Regions from separate parts of the Cellvibrio sp. QJXJ genome, predicted to be linked through region 1. Evidence: predicted binding sites of a transcription regulator. Region 1 holds the regulator's gene; each other region holds the start of a gene.
What was found. Region 1 encodes LexA, which represses DNA repair genes until DNA is damaged. Its sites were predicted from a motif close to ACTGTNTNTANANACAGT; they were not measured.

Region 1 (5,705 bases):
TGCTCAGGTACTCGTATCACCGGGTCATTGCTGACGGTAATGCAAGATCGCGACTTAACCATGGGTGTTTCAACCATGTGTATTGGTTTGGGGCAGGGCATTACTACCGTGTTGGAGCGACTCAACTAATCACAGAGTCTGTATTCAGGTTGCTTTGGTGCCAAGGCAATCTTGATATCCAAAGGTCGGCTTAATGCCGGCCTTTTTTATATGTACACAAATGTAATCCCTATTGTTTTGCCAGCAAGAAATTACATCGCTCTGATAAACTAGATTCTATTTTTCGGTTAACCCATCAAAGAGACAGGTTTGATTCTTCTTACTCTGGATAAAAATACAACACCGGACAGGTGTTTGGCCCAGCGCATAAAGTTGTGGCAGGGCTCTGCAGATAAAACCAGCGTTGATATATTTGCTGTGCGTTTTGTCCATGATGCAAATTACCTTGCCGGGCAACCGCAACAGGATTTGCTCGCGTTGATTTCGATCTCGTTGTCAAATCACCAGTCGGTTATTCCCGACGTCAGTATCAGTATCTTTCCTTGCTCCAGTGATCGTCTTCATGAAGTGGAATTGGTGCCTGCCAATGTTGAGTCAATGGTTCGTTATTGTCGCGAGCAGGGTTTCCCGCTAGTTCGGATCTCGTCCCCCCTATTATTGGAGCCGGTTTATATCCCCAAGCCTTGGGGGCAAGAAATTTGGTATACCGGTATTGAAACGCGCGGGCAGGCCCGAGTGATAGGGGATGGGGGGAGCTTACCTTTACCCTGGGTGATGGAGTTCTTGCGCGATCAACTGGCAATGACCGTTGCCGAGCAACTGATTCTTCTCAAAGTCCTCGATCCACTTGCGGATGAACGCTATGGCGATCTGTATTTTGAGTTGCACGAGCAGAAGCAGGAAGTTTACGTCGTTACTCATGTTGATAAGTGTGCATGGCCAGATGGGCGTGGTTCCATTCAGCTTGGCTTTGATCCCGCCATGCGAGCGCAGTATCTGACATGGAATGCATTTAAAGACGCATATCGTAAAGCGGTGAAGGACTACGAAAAAACACGGCGAGCAATTGATGCGGTACTCGATCAAAAAAAGCAGGAGCTGGGTATCGCATTGGATCAACCAGTTGCTGTAGATCAATTAAAGTTATGGGTTAAGCAGCTCTCGCAAGATATTGAATATAAAGATTTAGTTGTTCGTGAGCAGGATTTGAAAGATGCGATGGATCGTTTTATTGCACATCTACCGCTCTCGATTGGCGATGTGGTGGCGGTACCAAGATTGGTACCGCATGCACTTCAGCACGGTGTGCGGGTCGTAGAATTCCAGACGCCGGTTTATGAGCGAAAGATTCTTAGTTTCGGCCAGAAGGTTCTTACTCAGCAGCATTGGGACACGGATGAGGCCTTGAGCCTGGTCGATATTAATGCTGAGTATTTGCTTCCGCCGGTCATAGTTTATGAGAGCGACGATATTCAGATTCAGCGCATCGTTAACTTCGATGAATTTGAAGTACGCCGGATTGCCTTGAATGGTATTCATCACTTTGATGTTGAGCGCTATTGCTTGTTAATGGTGTTGGAAGGAGAGGTAATTATTGGTGATGATGCCGCTGCTGCCACATTGGCTAGCGGTGATGTGGCACTAATTCCTGCTAATACCCATGCTGGCCACAGGCTTAAAAGTTCTGCTGGTTGCTTGTTATTGCAGGCAATCCCTCGCGTGGGTTGATATTTTTCAAGTGCAACGATTGATAAGTGGCTGGTAAATAGGCTTCCATAACATTGGGTGTTAGAATGCGCGCCCTTTTCTTGCGTCAATAACGGGAACCCTATGTCTTCCTTTTATGAAATTGTTGAGCTGACGAATGGCGATGTTGCCTTGCAACGCGCAGATAGCGAGACTAATGAGCCCTTGGTAACAATTCGTTTTTCGCAGGAATCTCTGGCATTTCTGGGAGAGGAAAAGTTCATGGTCGCCAAAGCGATGATTGAAGCGGGAATGGATGTAGCAGGGGAAATTGCAGATCAGCAGGCAGAAGCCCAATTGGATGATAATTTTAGTGAATTATCCGAGCTGGAAAAAATGATGCTGCATTGATTAAGCGAGGTTGTTATCGTCCTTGATCTCCATTATTCAACTTGAATTTATCTAACACGTAGCAGCAGCCCCTGACATTGACCTTTTGCTGCTGCCGTCTCCAGCTGCGACAGCTCCTTATCACTTAATTTCCCAGGACTGGATATAACCGTGTGGCTGTTGCCAGCAGACAGTGCCTCCCAAGTTATCCATAACAGAGCTTGTGGATCTTGCGCATGAATAACGCGGATAAAGCGAGTATTTACGCCGTAGGATTCAAGCAAATCCCTACTGATATTGTGCGGTGCGATCCAGGTAATCCAGCGGTCACTGGCGCTATTGCTTAAAAATGCAATCATGGGCAATAGCAGGGCGAGCTGTTCTGGCGAGTCGCTGGTTAATACCAGCTCGGTGACACCGCTGGCAGTTTTCTGGTTGGGGGTATGTTGGGGTATAACACGAGCGATATTAGTCACGACGAATTACTCCTACGCTTAAACCTTCAATACTGAATTCCTGGTCGCGGGTATCAACCAGAATGACATCGAAATCGGGGTTCTCTGGCCATAACTCAACTTGTGCGCGGTTACCTGCACGCTTGAATCGTTTTACTGTGACTTCTTCGCCAATACGGGCGACAACGATTTGGCCATTGCGTGCCTGATCAGTTTTATGTACTGCGAGTAAATCACCATCAAGAATGCCGGCATCTTTCATGCTCATGCCATGCACTCGCAGAAAGAAGTCAGCGCTGGGCGAAAAGAAGCTGGTGGGAATGTTGCAGTAATCTTCAATATGTTCTTGTGCAAGGATCGGGTTGCCTGCAGCAACTCGTCCGATAATAGGAATGCCCGCTTGCAATTCAGGTAATTTAATACCGCGCGATGCGCCGGGGATAATTTCGATTGCCCCTTTGCGAGCAAGCGCTTTGATATGTTCTTCGGCAGCATTTGCTGACTTAAAACCTAAGATACGTGCGATTTCGGCGCGGGTAGGTGGATAACCGGTTTCATCCGCATAACTGCGGATCAATTGCAGTACCTGTTTCTGTCGGGGCGTTAAGTCAAACATAGTGCACTCCTGGGTCTGTTTATCTGTACAGTGTCTGTGATTATATACAGTAAATCAGCTTGTGCAATAGTTTTTCAAACTGCTGTTATTTCACCCTGTTGCCATAGCGAATGTTGCGCAATTCGCCCTGAGTAAAATAAAGATGGGTCATAAATTTGCCTTTGCCTGGGTTGTAGGTCCAGATGTCGACTTCCGTGCAGGTTTGAATGGCGACATTGTTTTGAATGTTGTTGTTGCCGTTTTGAACACCTTGTGGAGTGGTGATTGCGGCGGAGGGCTCGCAGTAGCTATCGGTCATCAGTGGCTCACCACACAGTTCGATAATATCCGCTTTTGTATCGCCCGCACTGGCGAGTTGACCATTGCAGCGAAGGGAATCGGCATTCGCGGTGGTTGTTAGTAAAGCGGTGCATAAAATGAATGGAGCGGTATATTTGGTCATCGTTTTTCCCCCGTTATAGATATTGTTAATTTAATTCTCATGACTGAATCGAAAATGAATTAACTGCCTATTTTGAGCAGAAGTTTATCGAGCAAACGATTGGGCAGAATTCGCTTCATTACACCAACGAGGTAAGTGGGGAAGGTGACGTAATAACGTGCTTGTGGACGAGGCGACTCGAGGGCATGTTTAAGCCGTTTAATAACAGCCGCTGGTTCCAGGGTGAAGGGGGTGTTGGTTTCTGCTTTGCCTAGGCGATTGATTGCCTTTGCGTAAATATCCCGGTGGCGGCTTTGTTCGGTGTCGATGTTTTCCAGTAGTGCAGTGAGGGCATTTTTACGAAATTCGCTGCGTATCGGTCCCGGTTCAATCAGTGAAACAAATACACCGGTGCCGACTAATTCAAGGCGCAATGTATCGCTAATACCTTCAATTGCATATTTGCTCGCGTTATATGCCCCGCGTAACGGCATGGCGGAAATGCCCAGAATCGATGAGTTCTGAATGATTCGTCCATAACCCTGCTTGATCATGACCGGCAGTATTAAACGCGTTAACTCACACCAACCAAAAAAGTTGGTATCAAATTGTTTGCGTAATGCATCAATAGGTAAGTCCTCTATCGCTCCCGGCTGCCCATAGGCGCCGTTGTTAAAGAGTGCATAAATTTCTCCGCCGGTAAGTGCCATTAATTCTTTAAAGGCTATTTGGATTGAACCTGAATCGCTCAAGTCCAACTGCAGGCATTCAAAGCCTTCAGCGGTGAGCCGTGCTACATCGGTAATCTTGCGGCAGCTGGCGATAACCCGGTAATCCGCAATTCGTAGCGCCTGGGCGGCTTCATAACCTATACCCGTTGAGGCACCGGTGATCAGAATAGTTTTTTGCATGAGCGTCACTTTTTGTTAAAGGTTTTTGCGATATAGCCGCTAGCTTATAAGACCAGCGAATGTTCTGGTCGCGACTGTTCAGGCGCTGTTTAGGGCCGCAGCATTCCGCTCCTTGTTGAGCCGCAACAATCAATGGTGATGTATGAATTCCTATTCTGCCGTAAATAGCTATGCCAGCGTTAAAGTTCATTCCGGTGTTGAATCTGCTTCTCCCCATCGTCTCATCCAGATGTTATTTGAAGGTGCTCTGGAGCGTATTGCGCAAGCAAAAGGTGCTATTGCGCAAAAACAATTTGCGCGCAAAGGTGAGTTAATCAGCAAAGCGGCGGCAATAGTAGGGGGCTTGCAGGGCAGTTTGAATGACAATGAAGGCGGCGCGTTAGCGGCAAATTTAGATAGTCTTTACGATTACATTATCCGTCGGTTAACCCAGGCAAATTACGAAAACAGCATTGATCAACTGGATGAATGTGCGCGCTTGCTTGGGGAGATTAAATCTGCCTGGGATGCAATTGGCAAAGACGTTTAAGGAGTCTGCGATGACGCTACGATTAGTACCTGAGCCAGATTACACCGGTGAGGCCGGGATAATGGCCATGCGCTCACTGCAGCAGGCGTTAACTGTCGCCTTGCAGCAAGAAGATTGGGAGCGCATTCGTCATTTGGATCGTGTTTGCGTTGTATTAATAGACAGGGTGATTGCCGCTAATCGTAATGACAAATCAACATTGATTCGCGCCCTGAGTGAATTGAAAGGTGTTTATGCCGGTTTGATCGCTCAATGCCAGCAGGAAGTAACCTTGCTGCATGCGACTTAATCGCAAAGTCACGCAAACATTGCCCCATATGGCCACAAGTTCGCCGGAAATTAACACCGCAACCTGCTTTTTATGCGCAATACTCGCCAAAATCAGCCGACCCTGCTAGCCTAGGTTAATCCTATGGCTATCAGGTATATGCTGTGTCTAATTACAATCCGCAAGAAGCACTCAAACAATATCAGAAGCTCGGTATTGAGTCCGAAGTCAGTCATGCATCGCCCCATCGTTTAATTCAACTGTTATTTGAAGGCGCGTTAGGGCGTTTGGCGGCAGCGCAAGGTGCGATGGAGCGGGGCGATATTGCCGTTAAAGGTGAAATGCTTGGTAAAGCGATTGGCATTGTCGGCGGTTTGCGTAGCTCGTTAGATATGGAAGCCGGCGAAATATCCGAGCGTCTGGATCAGC
Region 2 (5,705 bases), 2.3 Mb from region 1:
AAAAATAGAAATGCTCTCCGGCGCAATGGATTCAAATTGCAGCGCACGGCTAAACAGTAATTCCACGGTGATTTGGTTATTGGTTTTTTGGGTACTGGCGCGCGCTACTTTGGTAGTGGCGGCACCGCTGCCAATCCGCGGGGCGCCATTGGCGATCCAGCTGCGCACTTGATCAATTTGTGTTTGCGATAAAAAGGGCCCACCCAGTGGCATACGCGCGCCAACAATATCGGCAGCACCTTCCAATTTTTTTACTAAATAACTGTCATCTGGGTTGCCGGGATTAACACGCATCAGGGTGGGGATTTCATCAGCGCTGCGATTGACTAAAAATGCGTAGGAATTTTCCTCCGAATCCAAACGCAAACCGCGCGGGGCATTAGCGCCGGTATGGCAGTTGGTGCAAATCGCACCAAAAATGGTTTGCTGTAATTGTGCCAGCGTAACCCCATCATCAGCTGCGCTACTGCTACTTCCGCTGCTACTGGTGCTGGGCAGCCCCTGTTCATTTAACCCTTCCCCGGAACCAGCGCCGCAGGCGGTTAACACCGCGATTGCCAGTGCAAAAAATAATAATTTCATGATCTTGTCTGCTCCTCTTTTTATTAATTGCGTCGTAGCCTAAAAAGCAAAACGGGCACTGCAAAATTTGCAGTGCCCGATTTTTTATGGCCGCGCGATAGTCCAATCGGTGTATTCGCCGGTGACATCACCGGGTGCGTTATCGCCGACAAAGAAGTAGAGCGGTAAACCCTTGTAAGCCCATTGTTTGGAAGTTTCATCGCGCGTGATCACGGTGAAATCGCCAAAGGCTTGTGCATCCGCCGGTGCATAAAGTGCAGGCCAGGCAGCGAGGCAAGCGCCAAAGCAGGTAGTGACACCGGGGGTATCGTCGTCAAAGGTGTAGAGGGTGAAATCGAGGCGGGAATTATCTGCCGCACCAGCTGCAGTGATGATATTGCCGTGAGCAACCAGCAAGCGGTTTTTGGTGGGGTGATTATTCACTGCAACGGGAGGCGTGCGCGCCACAAACCAGTTATTGCCGATTGCTTCACCATTGGTTTGACCGGCTTGGGTATCGCCCGCAAAAAAGTAGAGCGGCATGCCGTTCAGTGCCCACTGCATTTCGCCGCTGGCGCGCTGCACCAAACTGTAGGGTGCGGTGGCAACGGCACCGGCGTGAGCCATTAACGCTGGCCAATTGGTGAGGCAGGTGCCGGAACAATTGCTGACACCAGCGGTGTCATTATCGAAGGTATAGAGCGTAAACCCGTTGCGCTCGGCGGTGCTGGTTTGTTCAACGCCGTCAACCGGCACTGCCAATTTCACACTGCCCGCTGCCGCAAGATGACTACCGAGGGTGGCGTTGGCAACAATCCGGGTAGGCATTGGCCGTGCAAGCAACCAGTTGGGGATGGCTTTGCCAGTGGTTTCACCCGCATTGGTATCACCAATAAAAAAGTACAAGGGTTGGCCTTGGTAGGCCCACTGCAATGCCGGGCCCGCGGTGCCCATGCTGCGCTCAATAATCGAATAGGGTGCGCTGGCTTGATCGCCCGGGTTGGCTAACAGTGGCGGCCAATTGGCCAGGCAAGTACCGCTGCAGTTGGACACGCCGGCGGTGTCATTGGCAAAGGTGTAGAGGCTAAAACCAGTGCGATTTTGTAGCTGCGCGACAAAACTGGTGTTGCCGGAATCCTCGGGCATGCCCACCAACACCTCACCGCTTGCGACAAAATAATCGCCATCGGCACTATTGAGCTGGCTATCGATTAATACCACGGGCGGTACCAATGCCGGTGCCACCGAGCTGGATGACGCTGAACTGGATACTACCGAGCTTGAAGCCGGCGCACTGGATGCAGGTTCGCTGGATAAAGGCGTACTGCTGGGCGCGACCGAACTGGCCGGTGTACTACTGGGTGCGATGGAACTGGCGACCACACTGGAGTAGGCCGTGCTGCCGGGCGTGGATGAATAGCCACCACCTCCACCGCTACCGCCTCCGCCACCACAGGCGCTGAGTAGGGCAGTGCAGGAAAGCGCGATTAACAAGGCGCGATAAGATGTGCGAGTAAGCGGGTTCATGGTAATTCCTCCTGGGATTTGGTTGTCGGAGGAACTTACGGGCAATGCTTGAAAAGGTTGCAGGGGAAATCATTTTTGTTAAATCAAAGGCGACTAACGAATCGCCAAGGCTTGCCAAAGCGCCAATTCGCGCTCAAGATTACTGTTTATTTATACAGTATTTGAGGTGCGGCCATGACCAACGATTATCCGGAGTTTAGCGACCCCGCCCCCTGGATCGAAAAACCCTTGCAGGCGATTAAAGGGCGGGGCGCGGTGAGCAATATGGCGGGGCGCTTTGAAACCCAACTGATTGAAACCGTCGATGACGGCTGGGCCGCTTACAGCGACGATACCGATATCAACCCCGCGCTCAACACCAGTGTCACAGCCGAACTCGCCAAGACGATTCTCAGCCGCAACCAGTCGCCGGATTTGCCGTTTAGTGTGTCGCTTAACCCCTATCGCGGCTGCGAACACGGTTGTGTCTACTGTTTTGCGCGCCCCACCCACGCCTATTTAGGGCTGTCGCCGGGGCTGGATTTTGAGACCCGGCTCTACGCCAAAACCAACGCGCCGGAATTGCTGCGCCGCGAACTCGCCCATCACCAGTATCAGGCCAGCCCGATTGCGCTGGGCATTAATACCGATGCATATCAGCCGGTGGAACGGGCGTTGCGCATCACCCGCCAGTGTCTGGAGGTATTAGATGAATGCCGGCATCCGGTGGGGATAATCACCAAATCAGCACTGATTGAGCGGGATCTGGATTTGCTCAAACCTATGGCCGACAACAACCTGATTGCCGCCGCGGTCACCATCACTACGCTTGATCACCACATTGCGCGCACCCTTGAACCGCGCGCCGCATCGCCCACACGGCGTTTACAAACCATTGAAAAACTGGCGCAGGCGGGCATTCCGGTACTGGTGAGTGTGGCGCCGGTGATTCCGTTTATCACTGAACAGGAGCTGGAAAAGGTGATGCAAGCGGCAGCCAGTGCGGGCGCAACCGCCGCTGGCTACACCGTGCTACGCCTACCCTGGGAGGTAAACCCGCTGTTCCAGCAATGGCTGCAAACCCACTTCCCCGAACGGGCGCAGCGGGTGATGAATCGCATTCGCGATATGCGCGGCGGCAAGGATTACGACGCCAACTTCGCCACCCGTATGCGCGGCGAAGGGCTGTGGGCAGATATGATCCGCCAGCGTTTTGCCAAGGCACTCAAACGCTATGGCCTGAACAAAAGCGGGCGTTTTGTGCAGCTGGATTGCAGCCAGTTTCGCAAACCGCTGAGCATTCCGCCTGCCGCCAAAACCGGTACCGGGCAGTTGGATATATTTGGCTAGCACCTACAGTTAGTTACATTTAGCGCCAGTCCGGCGACCTATACTCGCGCCATAGCCTCTACCTGGAATATGCAATGAAAGCCGCCGTTTATACCCGCTATGGTGCCCCCGGCGTTGTACAGTTGGCCGAGGTGGAACAGCCCCGGCCCAAGGCCAACCAACTCTTGGTGAAAGTCCACGCCAGCTGTGTCAATTCCGCCGATGTGCGCCTGCGCAGCCTGCGGATGCCACTCGGGTTTGGACTGATCTCGCTGCTGGTATTTGGTATGCGCGCGCCGCGCCGACCCATTCTTGGCGTTGATCTGGCGGGTACTGTGGTGGCGGTAGGCAGTGAGGTCAGTCGTTTTAACTCAGGTGATGCGATTATCGCCCTCACCGGTCTGACCATGGGCGCCCATGCCGAATATGTCTGTTTGGATGCCAATGGCGCCATCGCCCATAAACCGGTGCAGCTGGATTTTAACCAGGCTGCGACCCTGGTGTTTGGTGGCACCACCGCCCTGGATTTTTTGCGCCGCGGCCAGCTGCAGGCGGGTGAAAGCATCCTGATTAATGGTGCCAGTGGCGCAGTGGGTTGCGCCGCCCTGCAGCTCGCCCGCCACTACGGCGCGCGCATCACGGCGGTCTGCAGCGACAGCAAACGCGACCTGGTACGCCGCTTGGGTGCGGACGAGGTAGTGGATTACCAGCGCGAAGACTTCACCCGCAGTGGCGAGCGCTATGACGTGATTATGGATACCCAGGGCAATGCGCCCTGGGCCGAAAGTTGCCGTGCACTGGCACCCGGTGGCAGGTTGCTCGCAGTCAGTGCGACCCTGCCGCAAATGTTGCAATCGCTCTATTTACCACTCTGGGAGCGCGAACGGGTGATCGCCGGGCCCTGCGCCGAACGCGCCAGCGATCTGGCAGAACTGGCGGCGCTGGCCGATGCGGGTATCTTGCAACCGGTGATTGATCGCACTTACCCATTGGCGCAGATTGCCGAGGCCCATGCCTATGTGGATGGCGGTCATAAACAGGGCAGTGTGGTTATCAACATCGGCTGATAACCACAGGGCAGGCGTCAAGGGCTGAATTAATCACGCCCTTGGGGAAAGGTAAACATCAACTGCGGCAGTGCAACGACACCGGGGCCACCTTCATGGGGTGTCTTAAGTAAGTGCTCGGATTGGGCACTGGGTGGTGAAATGGTATTTGTCGCAGCACTGTTTATCGCGCCTGGCGGGAATTATTTTTCGAGCGAACTAGTCGCCGTTTATTGCCGATATTTATAAATCAGTATGTGCCGACACGATACCCTAGGCACAACAGTTGGTCTGCTGGCGAACCGGCAGACCAAATACCCCATCAAACACCCAGTTAAAGACAAAGGTGTATACCAGGAAAAAGGCCAATAAACCCAAGTCCATGAGCAGCGCTTCCAGCAAACTGACGTCCAGCCAGAGCGCGATAATCGGTACAAGAAAAATCACCAAGCCACCTTCAAAGCCCAGCGCATGTAACAGGCGTATGCCGATACTGCGACCACAGTTTCCACGCCGCTGTTCCCAGCGTTCAAAAAGGTAGTTGAATATCAGGTTCCAACCAATCGCCACGGCCGATGCCGCCACTGCTATACCCACCGAGTGCGTGGCGCCAGCACCGGTTATCCACTCCAGCAATAGGGCTGAAAGCATAATCGCCACCAATTCGTACAAGCCGACGTAAACCACCCGCCGTTTTATGCCCTGCATATCTACCTCTAGGTTGTTATCTGTTACTCAACACATTGCAGTCAGTTTCTATGCTTTGTGATGATAGAAAAAGTTGGCTACTATCAGTTTTACTGACAGATAAAGGTGTAATGGCGATGAACGGGGCATTTAATTCCGAGACGATCAGCGTGTTTTTGGCCGTACTGGATAGTGGGTCTTTCTCTGCTGCCGCGCGCCAGTTGGGGCGGGTGCCTTCCGCAGTAAGTATGGCGATTGCCAATTTGGAGGCGGAGTTGGCGCTGGAGTTGTTTGATCGCCGCGGGCGCGAACCCAAACCTACGGCGCTGGCGCGCGCATTGGAACCGCAAGCGCGCTTGTTGATCAGCCAGTTGCAGCAGCTGAATACCCAGGCGTTGGAATTAAGTCAGGGTTTGGAGGCGCGCTTGACGCTGGTGATTGCACCGGAGTTGCAGGCCACGCCCTGGATTGAACCGCTGCGAATACTCGCGCAAGAATATCCGCTGCTGGAGACCCAGATCATCACCGCCCCACAGACCGACGCGCTGCAATTACTGCACATGGGCAATGCGCAAC
Region 3 (5,705 bases), 880 kb from region 1:
ACCTGCCCGTCGGCGTGGTGGATTTAAGCCATACCCAAACCGCGCGCGCATTAATTAGCGACCTCACCGCCACCCAAGTCGTTAGCTTTACCGAAACCTATCAAACCCCCAAGCAGGCGGAAGACGCAATTCGCCGTGGCCATGTGCACGCCGTGTTGGTGATCCCCGAGGATTTTGGCCAACGGCTGCAAGACCAACGCCCTATCGCCCAGTGGCTAATTGATGGCTCCGACACCATGGTCAGCAACGCGCTGCTTGCGCTGCAACAAATGCCCTTTGCCAGTGGTTTTGAGGCACAGCCCAGCGCGCGCAAAAACACCTTTGAGATCGCGCTCTTCTTTAATCCCGAGCGGCGCTCAGCCATTAATATCGTGCCCGGCTTGGTGGCGATTGTGCTTACTATGACGATGGTGATGTTCACCTCGGCGGCGCTGGTACGCGAGCGCGAGCGCGGCAACCTGGAATTGCTGATCACTACACCAGTGCGCTCCAGCGAAATTATGATCGGTAAAATCGTGCCCTATATTTTTGTCGGCCTGATTCAGGTGTCGATTATTCTCGGCCTCGGGCATTTAATTTTTGATGTGCCGATCAATGGTCGGCTGGATCAGCTGGTGCTCGGCGTCTTCGCCTTTATCAGCGCCAGCCTCACGCTTGGCCTGCTGGTTTCCACCATCGCCAAAACCCAGTTGCAGGCAATGCAACTTACAGTGTTTTTATTGATCCCATCAATTCTGCTTTCCGGCTTTATGTTCCCCTACGAGGGAATGCCCAAAGCGGCGCAGTGGATCGCCGAGGCGCTGCCTGCGACTCACTTTATCCGCATGGTGCGCGCCATAGTCTTGCGCGGCGCAACGCTGGAAGATTTGCAGCCGGATTTATGGTGGCTGATCGGGTTTACCGTGCTTGGGGTGATAGCGGCGGCAAGTCGCTTTAAGAAACGCCTGGACTAGGCGTAGAATCAGTGCTGGCTTATTTACTCACGAGGGAACCTTATGAAATTCGATAATATTCTGCAGACTATTGGCAATACTCCACACGTTCGCATCAACCATCTATTTCGCAGTGACATCGAAGTCTGGATGAAGGTCGAACGTTTCAACCCTGGCAGTAGCATTAAGGATCGTATCGCCCTGTCGATGATTGAAGACGCCGAAGCCAAAGGCATAATCAACAAAAACACCGTCATCATCGAACCCACCTCAGGCAATACCGGTATTGGTTTGGCGCTGGTGTGCGCGGTAAAAGGTTACAAATTAATTCTTACCATGCCGGAATCTATGTCGGTCGAGCGCCGCAAATATATGAAGGCACTGGGGGCAGAATTAGTACTCACGCCCAAAGAACTGGGCATGGGCGGCTGCATTGCCAAAGCGAATGAAATACTCGCGGAAACACCGAACAGCTGGATGCCACAACAATTCAATAACCCGGCAAATGTGGAGATTCACCGCACCACCACCGCTCGCGAAATTCTTGCCGACTTTCCCGATGGCCTCGACTACATGATTACCGGTGTCGGCACCGGCGGACACATTACCGGCTGCAGTGAAATACTCAAACAAGCTTACCCGCACTTCCAAACCTTCGCGGTGGAGCCGGAAAAATCCCCGGTGATTAGCGGTGGTCAAAAAGGTTTGCACCGTCTGCAAGGTATTGGCGCCGGTTTTATTCCCCAAGTATTAAACAAAGAAACACTCGACGGCACCATTCTGGTGAGTGAAGAAGCAGCGTTTGATATGACTCGCCAGTGCGCATTAAAAGAGGGGATTTTTGTTGGCATTTCCTCCGGCGCCACCCTCGCCGCCGTTGCCCAAAAACAAGCAGAGATGAAAGCCGGCAGCCGTGTACTTATTTTTAGTTACGATACCGGCGAGCGTTATTTATCAATTGAGGATTTGTTTTAGAAAATCCAAAAAATTCTAGATTGAAATGACGTAATGAGGTGCAATGAAGGGGCGTAATAAAAAGGGCGCAATAAATTGCGCCCCTACGAAATTACAAAATGGTTTTATCTTGTAGGGGCGCGATTTATCGCGCCCTTTTGTTTATTCCACCGCCACCACAATAACCGCTTTGGCAGGAACTTCTATCGCCAACTTGCCATTGGTCGCTTGCGCAGCAAAAGGTGCTGGCTTGATGTTCTCTGGTGCCGCAAAAGTATTGTGGGTATCCATTGCCGCTGCAGTCAGAATTTCACCCTTAACAGCATTCAAATTAATACCTGCAAGATTAATATCAACAGTCTCTGCCTGATTTGGATTAGCGTTGACCAAGGCGATATAAATTTTGCCATCTTTTGCGCGTGCCGCCGTTGCACTCACCGCCGGGATTGAGGATTTACCGAGCTTGTAGCGCGCTACGTTTTTCAGCTCAATCGGCAGTGAAGTTGCATCCTGAAATGGTTTGTACATTTTGAACACGTGATATGTCGGAGTGAGGATCATTTTTTCCTTGTCCGTCAAAATCATCGCCTGCAATACGTTAACCATTTGCGCAATGATACTCATGTGCACACGGTCAGCATGTTTGTGGAAAATATTGAAGTTGAGCGCAGCTACAATCGCATCGCGCAGGCTGTTTTGTTGATACAGGAAGCCTGGATCGTCATCGCCAGTTACGTCGTACCATGTGCCCCACTCATCCACATAAAAACCAACTTTTTTCTCCGGGTCGTTTTTGTCCATCACTTTTTTGTTGTTGACGATGAACTCATCCATTTTCAGGGTGTTCACCATAGTGGACATCCATTCACTTTCGGGGAAACCCGTCGCAGCACCTTTTTTCACCCAATCGCCAGTCGGCAAGGTGTAGTAGTGGAAACTCACAGCATCCATACGCAATGCCCAATTGGGTTTCACGTTGGCAGTCAGGTGATCCGCCCAGCTGGTGTCTTCAGTGTGGCCGCCGCTCGCAATTAAAACAGGCGTATTGTCTTTTGGTGTTTTGAGGAAGCTGGCGTATTGCTTGTAAAGATGGGTGTAGAACTCGGGGGTCATATTGCCGCCACAACCCCATGCCTCGTTACCAATCGCAAAATAATGCACACGGAAGGGTTTATCACGGCCGTTTTTGCGGCGCAGCTCAGCAAGCGTGGATTTACTGTCCGAGGTCATGTACTCCAGCCACTCTGCCATCTCCTGCGGGGTGCCGGTTCCCAGATTGCCGTTCACGTAGGCTTCCGCGCCAAGCATTTCAACCAGGTCGAAGAACTCATGCGTGCCTACTGCGTTATCTTCTATCACGCCGCCCCAATTGGTATTAACACGTGCCGGGCGTTCGCCACGCGGGCCAATGCCTTCACGCCAGTGATATTCATCGGCAAAACACCCGCCAGGCCAGCGGATCAACGGCACCTGCAATTCTTTTAAGGCACCAACCACGTCATTACGCCAACCCTTGGTGTTGGGAATGGAAGATTCGGGACCAACCCACAGGCCTTCATAAATCCCCCGGCCCAAATGCTCGGCGAATTGACTGTAGATGTTTTTATTGATGACCGGACCGGTTTTGGTGGTATCGATTTTGACTTGGGTGTCGGCCAGAGCAGCAATGCTCATGCCCAACCCGAGGGCCATTACCAATGGTTTTATCATTCTCATAGATGTCTCCTATTTGTTGTTATCTATCTAACGCCGCCGTCTGTTGAACATCGGTTAGTAGCGAGCATAAAGGCAAAAAGGTCTTATTGTCATACAAGTTAACCTAAATTTACGACATCGCATTTCAATGAAAATAGATTCATAAGTGAAAATAGATGACAGGCACCAAATACTGTATTTAAATACAGCCATCTTATTAACTATGCCTCCACTGCTGCCTTTTCACCATGCGCAAAATCATTCACTGCGATGCCGATTGTTTTTTTGCCGCGATAGAAATGCGCGATGACCCAAGCTTGGCCCGTCGCCCGATTGCCGTGGGCGGTAGCAGCGATCGGCGCGGGGTTATCTCCACCTGCAATTACGAGGCGCGCCGCTTTGGTGTGCACTCCGCCATGCCCTCCAGTACCGCGATGCGTCTCTGTCCGGATTTATTGATCCTGCCGCACCGTATGGATGCTTATCGCGAAGCTTCGCAGCAAATGCGCAACATTTTTTACGACTACACCGATTTAATCGAGCCACTCTCGCTGGACGAAGCGTTTCTGGATGTCAGCGACTGCAAGCACCACCAAGGCAGTGCAACCCTTATCGCCCAGGAAATTCGCGCGCGCATTCAACGGGAAATTGGCATCACGGTTTCGGCGGGCATAGCGCCCAATAAATTTCTCGCCAAAATCGCCAGCGATTGGAACAAACCCAACGGCCAGTTTGTGATTACTCCTGCACAAGTAGATAGCTTTGTGGCGCAACTGCCAGTGAAAAAGATTTTTGGCGTGGGCAAAGCCATGGCAAGTAAATTAGCAGAACTCAGTATTTTTACCTGCGCCGACTTACAAAAACTGTCGGTGTTTGAATTGTCGCAGCGCTTTGGTCAAATGGGTTCGCGCCTGTACAAATTAAGCCGCGGGATAGATGAGCGGGAATTAACGGTAGACCGACGTCGCAAATCACTCAGTGTAGAAAATACTTTCGCAAAAGATTTACAAAACCTACCGCAGTGCTTGCATGAACTACCAGCACTCAGCCAACAACTGGCAATACGTTTACGTCGGGTGGATGATGATTACAAAATCATAAAACTGTTCGTAAAAATAAAATTCTCTGATTTCAGCACCACCACCATTGAGCGCAGCGCAACCGGCATTCAACCCGATGAATTTATCGCCCTGTGCAGCGAAGCCTATCACCGTAAAGAACAACCGGTACGCTTGCTCGGCGTGGGAGTGAGGTTTATTGATTTACGCGAGCACAATCATTTTGTGCAATTGGAGCTGTTTAATCGGTCGGCATAACAGCGGCCTCATTGCGAGGCCGCCAAGAACCAGTTATTTAGCAACCGTTTTAATAGTATAAACCCCGGATATATCGCGATTAAACGCGGTGAAGTCATCGCGATAAAATTCGCGGAAATCTTCCAGGGTACCGTTTTGAATATTCTCCTCGCGGTTGGCAGGCACCCAGTAATGGGGAACATTTTTACCATCTGGCCCGGGTACACCTTCCGGTGCGTTGCGCCAGGTGAGCAGGAAAGAAATATTACGCGCATCCTTATCCGCTTTTAGACCTGCAATTAATTTCCGATACCATTGATTGTCGTATTTACCGGCTTCGATATCCGGAGCGCGAATACCAATCTCGGAAATCACTGGAATTTTCCCACGCGCATCAGCCATGCGTGCTACCAGAGCAGCATTATCCACTACATTCTTAAACCAGTTTTCATTGTTCTCCACTTCACCATAGGTATCAAAACCCAGCACATCTACATAGGCATCACCAGGGTAGCGCAGCAAATAATTTTCTTCCGTCACTTCCCAAAAATTATTGGGTGAGTAGGCGTATAAAAAATTGTGTACGCCTTTGGTATCGCGCAGGTATTCCACGGTGTACTGATACAGTTTTTTATATTGCTCGGGGGTGGATTGCTCCTCGCCCCACCAAAACCAGCTGCCGGTATTTTCGTGCAGAATGCGGAAAATCACTGGAATCAACACGCCGTTTTCATCCTTCAAATTATTCGCCCATTCGGCTAATTGATCCAGGTAACCGTTATAAACGGCGTTGGCTTCACCGCCCGGTAAGGCGGCAACTACCGCAGGG
Region 4 (5,705 bases), 1.4 Mb from region 1:
GTGGTTATAAGCGACAGAAAGCAGAAGCCGGAAAATCTACAGAACGAGTGCCTAGTTACTCGCCAGCGCCAATTGGGTTTTATAGCGCTGATGCAGAATGTTAACGCGGAAAACGTAGGTTTTGGTTTCATCAAACGGAGGCACGCCGCCGTACTTCTCCACATTGCTGGGGCCAGCATTGTAGGCGGCAGTCGCACGGGTGATGTCGCCATTAAAACGTTTGAGTAACCATGCCAAATATTTCACCCCACCATCGATATTTTGCGCGGCGTTGTAGGCATCACTAACTCCCATATCTTTGGCGGTGCCGGGCATTAATTGCATCAAGCCCATGGCGCCCTTGCGGGAACGGGCAAGAGGGTTGAAGTTGGACTCGGCATGAATCACCGCCCGCACCAGTGATGGATCTACCCCATGGCGCGCCGCTGCTTGCGTGATGGAATAGGTAAATTGGGATAAGTACAGGCGGGTAACACGCCAGTCCACTGTCGATAGCGGGTTACAAGCAAAGCAGGAGTTGTAAACAATAACTTGATAATCGGTTTTGCGAGGCTGGCGATCCGAATAAGTCACGGCGCCGTCTTTGCGATACTTAAAAAAAGTCAGTTGCTGGGGTTTATTTGCCTGGGCTGCCGCTTCTCGCTCCAAACGCTCCTGTTCTTGGCGCGCTTTTTCCTCAGCGGCAGTACGCTCGGCAATACGGCGCACATGGGCTTCAACGTCGGTAATGCTGGATTCCTGATGGGCCAGCAGCTTTGCCGCCGAAGGGGTTGGCGCAAGCGAAACCTCATTCAACGGCGAGAGCTCCACCATGCCTGTTTCAGCCAATAGGCAGCCACTGGAGAACCCCAGAAGCAGCACACCTATGACAAAAGCACCCTTACGCACGGCCAACACTCTCTCAGTAATGGAACAGCAACTACACCACACCGGCGTAAACGGCGCCGGGAGGTTAAGTGTAGCTCAGCCAGCGCACAGCACGTGGCACCAAAAACGATTTCCGTGACCAACTACCACTTGATAGGACTCGCCGTTTTCGGGACACAGGCTTCGGGGCTCAGGACTCAAGCCACACATCGCGTACCCAGTGCCATACCGAGGGCCAGGTTTCGTCGGTTAATTCGCCATCGCGCCAAAACACTACTTCGCCGTCCTGCTCGACGCAATGGTAAGCACCATTCACTTCACACAGCGGCATTAAATAACGCGGCACCCCCTGCTCCCAGGCAACTGCCGTCACCTCGGGCAAATAAGTATGCGAGTAAGGGTCGGCCGCCGTAACCGGCTCAATGGAACCGTAAACCACATCGCTGGCCTCCAACAAAAAGCTGCGCATTTCGCGAGGGATTGGCAGTAATAATTCTTCTTCGATTTCAACCAAGCGGTCTTCATCGGGCAATTCCAGCGGCACAGGGACTGGCTCATTGTGATCGCGCAACAGCTCAAGAACTTCATCGATATCGGAATCGGACTCAGACATATAACTACCTGAAAATGACAAAGGGAGGCGGACTATAGCCCGATCAACCAAACAACGACAACTGGCTTTCCACCAATTGGTTCAGCGACTCATCGCGGAAATGCAAAATGCTGTCAGCGACAGGAGAAAGCTGTTTGTCGATGTAATGCTGATAATCAATCGGGCTTTGTAATAGCGACAGGTTTACTTCATAACTGCCTAGCGGCTCGGGGCCGTTGGTGGTGATCACATAACTGATCCAATCACCGCGCCGCAGGGTTTCACCGGTGAGCTGTGCGTATTTGCGTGCGGCCTGTACATGGGGTGGGACATTTTTTTGATATTCATGTAAATGACGGCGCAGGCGTTTGCGATAAATTAATTCCAAATCACGTTTTCCCGCCAAAACCTCTGCCGTCGTACTGCGCACAAAATCAAAATAATCCTCACCATCAAACACTTTGCGGTAAAGCGTCATTTGAAATTCTTTGGCCAATTGTGTCCAATCGGTGCGCACGTTTTCCAACCCTTTAAATACCATCTCGCGCTCGCCATTTATTTCTATCAAACCGGCGTAACGTTTTTTAGTACCCAATTCAGAGCCGCGAATCGTAGGCATTAAAAAGCGCAAGTAATTAGTTTCGTACTGAATTTCCAATGCGCTGTTTATATTGAATTCCGTGCGCAATGTCTCTGCCCACCAGAGGTTCAGCTCTTTCGCCAGACGCTTGCCAATAAGGTCACATTGCGACGCTACCTTTGGTGGATAACCCGTGCAATTATTTTCCAGCCACACAAACAGCGAATCAGTATCGCCATAAATAACCGCATACCCCTGCTGCTCAATCCAATCGCGGCTGCGCTGGATAATTTCATGACCGCGCAAGGTAATTGAGCTGCATACACGAGGGTCGAAAAAACGGCAGCCGGTGGAGCCCAGCACACCATAAAACGAATTCATAATAATTTTGATGGCGTGGGAGAGCGGCGCATTTTTATGTTGTTTGGCTCGGTCGCGCGCCGCAGAAAGCTGTTCGATCACATTAGGCAGAATATGCCCCTCACGCGCAAAATAAGCCTCGTTAAAACCGGGCACAATTTGTTCATCGCTCAAGTGATTGTGCTGCGCCAACCAAAAGGCACAGGGGTCGATTAAAAACGTTCGTATAATGCTCGGATACAGACTTTTAAAATCCAGTACCAAAACGTTGTCATAAATACCGGGGCGCGAGTTCATCACATAACCGCCGGGACTAATGACATCAGACTCCAACTCACCCAGATTAGGCGCCACATAACCGCGCCGATGCAAACGCGGCAAATACAAATATTCAAATGCCGCCACCGAACCGCCGATGCGATCCAATAACAAACCCGTCAATTGGCTGCGTTCCAACGCAAACGCCAGCAATTCCTGGCGCTGGAATATTTTCCACACCAACTCGCAGTCGTGCAGATTATATTCGGCCAGCGCGATTTTATCGGTGTTAAACAATTGGGTAATATCACTGCCGCGATCATTACCGCTGATTAATTTACTTTCACCCAATAATTCTTCCGAGATATTTTGCAGCGAATAACTTTCATAGCGATAGTTAGCCGCTTTTAACAGCTCGATACCATCCAGCGCAACGCGACCGGGAATCACCACAAAACTGCGACCGCCGTCATTGGCATCTTCATGGCGCCAATGAATGGATTGGCCTGCGCGACCCAACTGCAACGGCATTTTTAATCGCTGGCACAGTTTTTCCAGCACCAACAAATCAAACTGCACCAGATTCCAACCAATTAAAATATCCGGGTCAAACTCCGCAATCGCCGCGAAAAATTGTTGTAAGCATTCTTTATCGTCGCGACAAAAAATAATCGTGTGATTACTTTCTGGGGTCGCGCTATTTTCACCCTCGCCGATCATAAACACGGTTTTTGCCGCATCACACCAAATAGCAATGGAATAAAGCTGCTGCGCATCCATCGAGGTTTCTATATCCAGCGACAACATGCGCAACCTTGGTCGCCACAGCGCGTCCTCAACCGGTACAAGGCGCGGGTTGCGCAACGGTTGTTGGGTAATATCCGGCATATCCAGCTGCGCCGCTGCGGTAATAAAACGCTCCATTAAATAGCGCTCGGGCGGGCGGATATCGCTTTCCCAAAAAGCAATATCCTGCTGCCGTAACAGATCCTGCGCATCGCGCGCAGTGCGGTGCTGTTTGAAATAGAGGGCAACAACCGGCTGATTATGAAAGGTTTTTAATTCCACCTCCGCCATACGCCAGGCGCGCAAGCGGGAAAAAAGCGCAGGCAATTCCGGTGCGTGTTTGCGCTCAACAAAAAACACCACCTCTTGCCCGGCAATTTGTGTCCAACAACTCCCCTGCTCAGTCGCCCACCACAAATCCAACACCACACCCTCACGGGTATCGCGCCATTGGCGGGTCAATAAAAAGGCATTAGTCATAAGCGCACGAATAAACTGGTTAAGTAACCAGTATTATCCCGCAGAAGGGGACAATGATGCAATCAAGATTAATTCCCCCGCTCCGATAGGTAGGCGCTGAGCGCAGCGATGCCTAATATGGATTTTTATGCGGAAAAATTAATTGAAGACAAAGGCAGAAATTAGAGTTGTAGCCGGTATGGAGCCTAGCGGAATACGGGTAATAGATTCATTAAATAAAACCATGTGTCGTTAGATTTCATGCGGTTTATTCATAAGTTTTTATGCGGATGGCGCGATTCGGCAAAAGCGGATGTTGGTGACGGGAAGCTCGGCTAGACCGACGTTTTGATTCATGAATTGGTTTGTTGGACATTGCTGTCCAACCTACGTGCTATTCACAAATTTTTATGCGTATGTCGCGATTCAGCTAAAAGCGGAAGCTAGGCGTTTATGGGTGGCAGCTTGGATTGATAACGCTCGCAGCACACGCACATTTGTAATGAAAGTCGAAAAAACGCTATGCGCCTTTAACTATAATTGAATCTGTGCCAACTAGTTTTAAAAGCGCATTTTCTGAAAAAGGCTCATCTACATCTACGCATTGTTCTGAGCTAGCAAATATAACTATCGCTCTATTTCCGTCATTTTTTGAACTAGGATAGACAACTCCATCAATTCGGTCACCATTACTACATTCAAAAATGTGTCTTATATACTCTGTAACAATTTGCGTCGGAACATAGTCAATATGTGCTCGATCCTTTCTGTCTATCGGTTTCGTAAAATCCGCAATAAAGTCTAAGAGAAAGCTCATATGATCTCGTTTACTACTATTGCGATGATCAAATATGCTAGGTATATATATGTTATCAGCTAGATCAATTACTTTCAGTGGTCTGACAGGATTAAATATACCAACAAAAGCCTTCTTGCTTTCCTCGCAGCTCTCATACGTTTCTTTAATTGCAGTTTCGATTTCGAATGCACCATAAAACATTGGTATACCAGACGGGCTCATTCTGTTTGATATGGTGGCTAAATCGTTCGGCGGAGACCCCAATTCTTTTGCAGAAGACAATATTTCATCAAGTTCTACAATTCTCACCCGATAAATTGATGTGTCCGATCCAATCTCCTTTACAAGACCAATATTATTAAAAATATTTCCTAAATGATCCAATATTTGCACTGGATCTATTTCGTCATGTTGATGATCATCGTAGTTTCTGTTCTTGACTTTGAAGAACAAAAATCTTGAATGATTCAGTACAAAATCAGAAAACTTCTGCCATGCATAAAGTAAGGTCTGATCAAGACTTAATGAATATGGATCTCGTTCACACCATTCTTGGTTGAGAATAGATCTGCAAATATCATCATATACATCACCATGCCTATTCTCGATCCCGATTTTATCTAATAATTCCCAAGTATCATATACTGTAGAAAATTGCCAACCACCTTCTCGTGACTCGTACGGCAGTCCTTCATCTGCCGGGTGCCCCCATTCACGGCGGAGGCTTACTAGAATGTGTCCAATCAACAAATCTAATTCGCAGGCTTTAACTTTTTTACTACCTTTACAGTATGAACACTGAGTTTGAGTTCGATGCTCAGCTATGAACTCTTTTAAGCCGTATTCCTCAAAACAATTTACGCAGACAGTTTTACCGTAGTTTGTACGGTATCCCCGACCTTCTTCCTCTTCCATCATTCTTTTAGCTATACCCATAACTTAGTTACACTATAAAAATTGTTTCTGCGTTTGAAGAATGCGGGCTTTTCGTTTCGCGAAATTAC

Region 2: a site for LexA is predicted at 2,230-2,247, ahead of NNX04_RS14775 (PA0069 family radical SAM protein). Genes of this name have one in related genera too.
Region 3: a site for LexA is predicted at 3,774-3,791, ahead of dinB (DNA polymerase IV). Genes of this name have one in related genera too.
Region 4: a site for LexA is predicted at 3,938-3,955, ahead of NNX04_RS19695 (DNA polymerase II). Genes of this name have one in related genera too.

What each region holds. Positions count from the first base shown of each region.
Region 1 covers NZ_CP101662.1:1,107,987-1,113,691, reverse strand. Annotated here, with positions in the region: gene fadA (acetyl-CoA C-acyltransferase FadA) at 1-129, shown strand, start outside; gene NNX04_RS04795 (hypothetical protein) at 310-1,728, shown strand; gene NNX04_RS04790 (hypothetical protein) at 1,831-2,097, shown strand; gene NNX04_RS04785 (cell division inhibitor SulA) at 2,145-2,552, opposite strand; gene lexA (transcriptional repressor LexA) at 2,545-3,147, opposite strand; gene NNX04_RS04775 (DUF2845 domain-containing protein) at 3,233-3,589, opposite strand; gene NNX04_RS04770 (SDR family NAD(P)-dependent oxidoreductase) at 3,649-4,479, opposite strand; gene fliS (flagellar export chaperone FliS) at 4,622-5,008, shown strand; gene NNX04_RS04760 (hypothetical protein) at 5,019-5,297, shown strand; gene fliS (flagellar export chaperone FliS) at 5,441-5,705, shown strand, end outside.
Region 2 covers NZ_CP101662.1:3,404,931-3,410,635, reverse strand. Annotated here, with positions in the region: gene NNX04_RS14785 (hypothetical protein) at 1-582, opposite strand, end outside; gene NNX04_RS14780 (lipoprotein) at 667-2,088, opposite strand; gene NNX04_RS14775 (PA0069 family radical SAM protein) at 2,263-3,417, shown strand; gene NNX04_RS14770 (NAD(P)-dependent alcohol dehydrogenase) at 3,492-4,463, shown strand; gene NNX04_RS14765 (PACE efflux transporter) at 4,716-5,150, opposite strand; gene NNX04_RS14760 (LysR family transcriptional regulator) at 5,267-5,705, shown strand, end outside.
Region 3 covers NZ_CP101662.1:1,986,620-1,992,324, forward strand. Annotated here, with positions in the region: gene NNX04_RS08625 (ABC transporter permease) at 1-953, shown strand, start outside; gene cysK (cysteine synthase A) at 996-1,907, shown strand; gene NNX04_RS08635 (alpha-N-arabinofuranosidase) at 2,049-3,596, opposite strand; gene dinB (DNA polymerase IV) at 3,830-4,897, shown strand; gene NNX04_RS08645 (glycoside hydrolase family 26 protein) at 4,931-5,705, opposite strand, start outside.
Region 4 covers NZ_CP101662.1:4,542,402-4,548,106, reverse strand. Annotated here, with positions in the region: gene NNX04_RS19705 (lytic transglycosylase domain-containing protein) at 52-888, opposite strand; gene NNX04_RS19700 (SMI1/KNR4 family protein) at 1,058-1,480, opposite strand; gene NNX04_RS19695 (DNA polymerase II) at 1,524-3,923, opposite strand; gene NNX04_RS19690 (HEPN-associated N-terminal domain-containing protein) at 4,423-5,637, opposite strand.